Regions from separate parts of the Micromonospora sp. TSRI0369 genome, predicted to be linked through region 1. Evidence: riboswitches for the same ligand, from Rfam matches in the RefSeq annotation. Region 1 holds a riboswitch; the other holds the start of a gene.
What was found. A riboswitch is a leader RNA that binds a small molecule or an ion and turns the genes downstream of it on or off. The one in region 1 is predicted to bind thiamine pyrophosphate.

Region 1 (3,710 bases):
GCGGAAACGGCCGAGGAACAGCTCCTTGCCGAAGCTGGGCCGGTCCCAGGCCGACTCGCGGGCCGCCTCGGCGACCTGGCGGGCCTCCTTCTCGGTGACCTGGCCCGCCTCGGTGGGCAGCGGCCCCGCGCCGTCGGGGGACTCGGGCCGGCTGTTCTGTGTCGTGGTCACGGCTGCCTCCTCGTCGGTCCGGCTGCGTCGAGGCGCTCGACGAAAACGACGCTACCCCCGGGTGTTACCCAGGGGTAGCGCCGCGTGCACGTCCGATTTGGCGGACGGTCAGTCGGTCAGCGACTGAGGGCTGTCGTCCTCGTCGTCGATGTCGTCGTCGCCCCAGTTGCGGCGGCTGAACGGCAGGACCGCCCAGAAGATCAGGAACCAGACCCCGGTGAGCGCGCTGAGCAGGAACGCGATCGGCCGGTCCAGCACGAAGTCGCTGACCAGCAGGACCGAGCTGACCATCGCGATCAGCATGAAGGCCAGACCGCCGGTGGCCATCCGGTGGGCGAAGCGCACCAGTTCCGGCTTGCGTCCCTGGCGGAACAGCGCACGGTGGAACGCGACCGGAGAGATGATCATCGCGGCGGACGCGGCGGCGGTCAGCAGCGCCAGAATGTAGACGTCACGCTGGAACTCGGTGGTCCGGTCGAACCCGGCGCTGAACGGCAGCGTCAGCAGGAAGGCGAACAGGATCTGCACACCGGTCTGCGCGACCCGCAACTCCTGCAACAGATCGGCGAAGTTGCGCTGCCAGCGCTGCTTCTCGGATTCCTTCGACACTCGCGGACCTCCCCGGGAGACGGCACGGCCGGCGGGGAAACGCCCACCGGCGCACCGCCTGTGCCCCGTTAAGGCGATCGCGAAACCGCCTCAGGAGCCGCGGCGGATACGCCCCGCGTACCGTGCCTCCAGCTCGGCGTTGTGCTCGTCGCCGCCGGTGATGTTCGCGGACAGGTAGACCGGCGGACGCTCCCCCGCCGCGACCAGCCGGGCCACCACCTCGGCGACGATCTGCTGGGCCAGCAGCGCCGCGGTGATCGACGAGACCGCGCCCACCGCGCCGCCGCCCGGCAGCGGCAGCGTCGCGTCTCCGTACGGCGCGCCGTTGTCCAGCACCACGTCCGCGAAGTCGGCGAGCTTGCGGCCGGACGGGTGCCGCGAGGTCATCCGGCCCGAGTGCTGCGCCGAGGTGATCGCCACCAGCCCGTGCCCGCGTTCCTTCACGATGGACGCGAACTCGACCATCGCGCCGTTCACGCCCGAGTTCGAGGCCAGCACGAACACGTCCTGCGGGCGGATCGGCGCCAGCTCGTAGAGGCGGTGCGCCACCGCCGGGTCGCGTTCCAGCTTCGGGCCGAGCACGTCGGCCGGGTCGCCGCCGACCAGCACCAGGTCACGCAGCGCGATCCGGTTGGTGGGCACCAGGCCGCCGGCCCGCCCGGCGATCTCCATGGCCAGCGCCTCGGAGTGCCCGGTGCCGAACGCGTGCACCACTCCGTCGGCGCGCAGCGCCGCCGCGATCAGGTCGGCCGCGTCCGCGACGTTGCGCCGCTGCTCGGCGGCCACCCGGCCGATCGTCTCCGTCACCACCGCCAGGTACGCCTCGGCGCTCACCGTCATGCCTCCTCCGTTCCTGCGCACCGGGCGAGGATCGCCTCGGCCAGCGGGCCCGGCGCCTCGTCCGGGATCCAGTGGGTGACGCCGGGCAGCGTCACGAACCGGTAGTCGCCGGTGACGTGCGCGGCGCACGCCTGCGCGGCGGTCCGGCCGATCGCCACGTCCTTGTCGCTCCACACGAACGTGGTCGGCACCCCGACCGGGGCGACAGCCTTCATGTCCGCCCCGGTCATCGCCCGGTACCAGTTCAGCGCCGCCGTCAACGCCCCCGGCTCGCGCATCGGCTCGGCGTACCGGGCCACCGCGCCGGCGTCGCCCACCCCGCTGAGCAGCTTGCGCAGCGTGGCGCCGTTCCACGCCAGCAGCACCCGCTCCGCCGTACCGGGCTTGCGGAACAACGCGATGTAGGCGGACTTGATCTTCTGGCGGGGGTCGGTGGCGAGCGCGTGGCCCATCGCGGCCGGGTGCGGCACCGACACCGCTGTGAGCGTCCGCACCCGCTCCGGGTGCGCCGCCGCAAGGCCCCACGCGACGATCGCGCCCCAGTCGTGGCCGACCAGGTGCGCGCGGGTCACCCCGAGGGAGTCCAGCACGCCGGCCGCGTCGGCCACCAGCTCCGGAATCCGGTACGCCCCGACGTCCGCCGGCCGCGCGCCCGGCGAGTAGCCGCGCTGGTCGAGCGCGTACGTGCGCAGCCCGGCGGCGTGCAGCGCGGGCGTGACCGCGTCCCACTCGCCGGAGTGCTGCGGGAAGCCGTGCAGCAGCAGGACCGGGTCACCGCCCTCGGGGCCGCCGGCGCGTACCTCGAACGTCAGTCCCCGCGCATCCACCAGCATGATCGCCACCATACCGACACTCGCCCTGCTGGGCCGGTGCCCGTGGTCGGTGCTAGCGTCTGCGACGAGACAACTTCACATCCGACAGGGGAGCGCACAGCGCTGAGAGTGCGGGCCGGTGCCCGCAGACCCTCGAACCTGATCTGGGTAATGCCAGCGCAGGGAGTTCGGTCGACCTCCAGCCGCGTCGCCGTCCGGTGACCACCGGGCGCGGCGTGCGTCTTCTCCTGGTTCACCTCGACGAACTGGGAGCCAACCGTGAACCACACCGACAGCAATCGCTGGCGTACCGTCGACATCGTCGTCGCCTCGGTCATCGCCGTCGCCTTCGGCGTCGTGTTCTGGGCCTGGGGCCTGCTCTGGAGCGCCACCGACGCGGCGTTCGCGTTCTTCCCACCGGCGCAGGCGGTGCTCTACGGCGTGTGGCTGATCCCGGCGGTGCTCGCCGGCCTGATCATCCGCAAGCCGGGCGCCGCCCTGTACTGCGAGACGGTGGCCGCCATCATCTCCGCCCTGCTGGGCAGCCAGTGGGCGAGCATCGTGATCCTCCAGGGCCTGATGCAGGGCATCGGCGCCGAGCTGGCGTTCGCCGCGTTCCGGTACCGCTCGTTCAAGCTGCCGGTGGCGGTGCTGGCCGGCGCGCTGACCGGCCTCGGCGCGGCGATCTTCGACTTCGTCTACTGGAACAAGGCGTACGACTTCGCCTCCTACCGCCTCCCGTATGCGCTGATCACGATCGTCAGCGCCACGATCGTCGCCGGTCTGGGCGCGCACGTCCTCACCCGCGCGCTGGCGAACACCGGCGTCCTGGACCGCTTCCCCGCCGGCCGCGACCGCGCCCTGGTCTGAGGCTCGCCTCGCCCCGCCCCGGTGATCAAGGAGTTTGCGTCCGCCGGGCACGGTTTTCCGGACGCGAACTCCTTGATCACGCAGGCTGGGCCGGGAGAGGGGGTGGTGGGCGGTGAGCGGGGTGGTGCTGCGGGGGTTCGGGTGGCGGCACGGGGGGCGGAAACGCTGGGCTCTGCGCGGGGTGGATCTGCGCGTGGAGAGCGGCGAGCGGGTACTGCTGCTCGGGCCCTCCGGGGCCGGTAAGAGCACGCTGCTGGCGGCGCTGGCCGGCCTGCTGCCGGAGGACTCCGGCGAGCAGGAGGGCAGCGTCGAGATCGACGGGCTGGACCCGCGCAAGGCGCGGGAGCGCGTCGGCATCCTGTTCCAGGATCCGCAGACCCAGCTCGTCATGGCCCGCTCCGGTGACGA
Region 2 (3,710 bases), on a different contig from region 1:
CAAGATCTGCAACGCGTGACGCGGTCACAGGTCGGGGCGGCCGTCGTCGGGGGTGGACGCCAGGGCGTGGAAGCGGCGGGTGATGCGGCCCGCGCCGTACGCCAGGCGGCCCGCCTCGACCGCGTACCGCATCGCGGTGGCCATCGCCACCGGGTCGGCGGCCCGGGTCACGGCGCTCGCCAGCAGCACCGCGTCGCAGCCCAGCTCCATCGCCAGCGCGGCGTCGGAGGCGGTGCCGATGCCCGCGTCGAGCACCACGGGCACGTCGACGGCCTGCCGGATCAGCCGGATGTGGTGCGGGTTGCCGATGCCCAGCCCGGAGCCGATCGGCGACCCGGCCGGCATCACCGCCGCGCAACCCACGTCCGCCAGCCGCCGCGCCAGCACCGGATCGTCCGACGTGTACGGCAGCACTGTGAACCCGTCCGCCACCAGTTCCTCGGCGGCGCGCAGCAGCTCCACCCCGTCGGGCAGGAGCGTGCGTTCGTCGCCGATCACCTCCAGCTTCACCCAGTCGGTGTCGAAAGCCTCCCGGGCCAGGTGCGCCGTCTTCACCGCCTCCACAGCGGTACGGCAGCCGGCCGTGTTCGGCAGCAGCCGTACGCCGCACCGCTCCACCAGGTCGAGCAGGCCGCCCGACCCGCCGGGCGTGGTGTCCACCCGGCGCAGCGCCAGCGTGACCAGCTCGGTGCGGGACGCCCGGATCGCCTGCTCCAGCACGTGCAGGTTCGCCGCGCCACCGGTACCGAGGATGAGCCGGGAGCCGAACTCGAACCCGCCGATCTCCAACGTGGACATGCTGCTCACCCGCCCTGGGTGGCGCTGAGCACCTCGACCCGGTCGCCGTCGCGCAGCACGCTCGCCGACCAGCCGCCGCGCGGCACCACCTCGCCGTTCACCGCCACCGCGAGCCCGCGCTCCCGGTCGGTGACGGTGCGGACCACCTCGGCGACCGTGACACCGTCGGGCAGCGTCCGGCCCGTGCCGTTGACGATCAGTTCCACGTGCGCTCCTTCCCGAAGCGGTCCGGGGTGAAGGGGGCGAGCGCGGGATCCGGCTCGCCGGTGACGATCAGCTCGGTGACCAGGTCGGCGGTGACCGGGGTGAGCACGATGCCGTGCCGGTGGTGCCCGGTCGCGGCGAGCACACCCGGCCGCCCGGGCAGCGGCCCGATGATCGGCGCGTTGTCCGGCGTACCGGGGCGCAACCCGGCGACGGCTTCGGCCAGCTCGTACTCGACGAGTTCCGGCACCAGTTCCGTGGCGGCGCGCAGCAGTGTCAGCACGCCACCGGCGGTGACAGCGGTGTCCGCGCGCTCCTCGACTGTCGCCCCGACCACGACCTCGCCGCTGTCCCGGGGCACCAGGTAGACCGACTCGCTGTCCGCGTACCCCCGGATCACGTGCCGGAAGCCCGGCGGGCCGCCACCCGGCGCGCGCAGCCGCAACACCTGGCCCTTCACCGGGCGGACCGGCAGGCCGGTCAGCTCCGCCGCGCCGCAGCCGGCCGCGACCACAGTGACCCGCGCATCCACCTCGGACAGCGCGCCGACGCGCGCCGGGCGCAGCTCCACGCCGGCTCGTTCCGCGGCCGTGCGCAGCGCGGCGACCAGCCGGCGCGGGTCGACCTGGTGGTCGCCGGGGGCCACCGCGCCGCCGCGCACACGCGGCGCCAGCGCCGGTTCGCGGTCGCGCAGCTCCGAGGGGCGCAGCGGCGTGATCGGCAGTCCCAACCCCTGTTGGTACGACCACAGCCGCCCCGCCTCGGCCAGGTCGTCGGCGGTGAGCCCGACAACGAGCGTGCCCTCGGTGCGGTACCCGATGTCGACGCCGCTCGCCTCGGTCAGCTCGGCGGCGAAGCCGGGCCAGCGGGCGGCCGACTCGACGAGCAGCCCGGTCAGCTCGCGCTCACCGAAGTACGCCTCGGCGACCGGCGACAGCATCCCGGCGGCCACCGACGACGCGCCCGACCCGGGCCGGCCGTCGTGCACCACCACGCGCAGTCCGCGCTGCGCGCACCGCCACGCGATCGCCCACCCCACCGGCCCGCCCCCCACCACCGCCACGTCGGTAAGGAAGGGCCCCCTGTTAACGCCTCCGGTAGAGGAAGGGCCCCCTCTTAACACGTCAGCGCCCGCATCAGCTCGGCGGTGGCGTGCGCGGGATCGGCTGCGCCGCTCAGCGCCCCCACCACGGCCACCCCGTACGCCCCGGCGGCCCGCAGCTCCGGCACGCTCGCGGCGGTCACCCCGCCGATCGCGATCACCGGCACGGTCACCGCGTCGGCGACCGCGCGGATCCCCTCGGGGCCGATCGGTTCCGGCAGGCCGGACTTGGTGGTGGTGACGTGGCACGGGCCCACACCCAGGTAGCCGGCGCCGGCGTCCACAGCGGCGCGGGCGCCCACCGGTTCCCGGGCGGTCGCGCCGAGCACGGCGTCCGGGCCGAGCACCCGGCGCGCGGCGGCCACCGGCAGGTCGTCCGCGCCGACGTGGCCACCGGCGGCGCCCACCGCGAGCGCCACGTGCAGCCGATCGTTCACCAGGCACCGCGCCCCGTACGGCCGGCAGGCGTCGACCACCAGCCGGGCCAGCTCGTACGCCTCCCGGTCGGTCGCGTCGTCCTCGACGCGCACCTGCACGACGAGTTCGGCGCCGGCCACCGGCAGGGCGGCACGCAGCACCGCGAGCGGGTCACGCCCCGGCCGGGTGTCGGTGATGAGATGCAGTCGTCCCAGGGACAGCACGGCAACGCTCCTCCCTGCGCCGGCATTACCCGGATCAGGTTCGACGGTCGGGGGCTCCCAGCCCCCCTCTCAGCCCGGTCCGCACCGGGCTCCCGTGGGTCACTTGCGGCCTACCGTACGACGCCTCCCGCCCGTACGGAAGCCCAGGTGAGGTTTTTCCCAGGAAAGCGTTCACCTTCCGGTCCGGGACAGCGGGTGACCGTCCCGTCACGACACGCTGCCCGGATGTCCGTTCCCGCCCGCGTTCCGCGCCGCCTTGCGATCCTGCCGTTCCGCGGCGGCCACGCCGTCTCCGAAGGGCTGCTCACCTGGACGATGCTGCGCGGGCCGACGTGGATCCGCCTGCTTCCGGACGTGTACGTGCACCGGGACGGATACCGCGCCGACGACCACCGGATGTGGTGCGAGGCGGTGGCGCTGCGCCTGCCTCCGGGTGGCGTGCTGGCAGGGCGCAGCGCCGCCTGGCTGTTCGGCGCGGACGTGCTCACCCGCGACGCGCCGGTCACCGCGCTGCTGCCGACTGCTGCTCGACTGCGACCGCACCCACGGTTGCGGTTGGTCCGGTCGCCGCTGCCGGAGCGGGACCGCACCCTCGTCGGCGCTCTGCCGGTCACCACCCCGTTGCGTACCGCGTTCGACCTGGGTCGACAGGGCTCACTCGCCGAGGCGTTGGTCGCCGTCGACGTGCTACTGCGTCGCCGGGTCGTGAAGCTGCCCGTCCTGCGGGCGTACGCCGCCGACCGGCCGGGCTGGCCGGGCGCTCCGCTGTTGCGCGAGGTGCTGGCGCTGGCCGAGCCGTTGAGCGAGTCCCCGATGGAGACACGGCTGCGGCTGCTCCTCCTCGACGCCGGTCTCGGCCCGCTCACCGCCCAGCACGAGGTACGCGCCGGCGGACGCTTCGTGGCCCGGGTGGACCTGGCCTGGCCGGCACTCCGCCTCGCGGTCGAGTACGACGGCGACCACCA

Region 2: it holds a riboswitch for thiamine pyrophosphate, as region 1 does, so the genes downstream of both, thiE (thiamine phosphate synthase) here and AMK25_RS30535 (ECF transporter S component) in region 1, are expected to answer to the same signal.

The regions. Positions count from the first base shown of each region.
Region 1 covers NZ_LIVU01000018.1:2,167-5,876, forward strand. The annotation lists gene AMK25_RS30515 (acyl-CoA dehydrogenase family protein) at 1-171, opposite strand, end outside; gene AMK25_RS30520 (DUF6328 family protein) at 280-780, opposite strand; gene AMK25_RS30525 (sugar isomerase domain-containing protein) at 871-1,620, opposite strand; gene AMK25_RS30530 (alpha/beta fold hydrolase) at 1,617-2,453, opposite strand; TPP riboswitch at 2,530-2,636, shown strand; gene AMK25_RS30535 (ECF transporter S component) at 2,712-3,302, shown strand; gene AMK25_RS30540 (ABC transporter ATP-binding protein) at 3,415-3,710, shown strand, end outside.
Region 2 covers NZ_LIVU01000004.1:374,061-377,770, forward strand. The annotation lists gene AMK25_RS14640 (thiazole synthase) at 25-798, opposite strand; gene thiS (sulfur carrier protein ThiS) at 804-1,004, opposite strand; gene thiO (glycine oxidase ThiO) at 995-2,125, opposite strand; gene thiE (thiamine phosphate synthase) at 2,119-2,745, opposite strand; TPP riboswitch at 2,740-2,851, opposite strand; gene AMK25_RS14660 (DUF559 domain-containing protein) at 2,971-3,710, shown strand, end outside.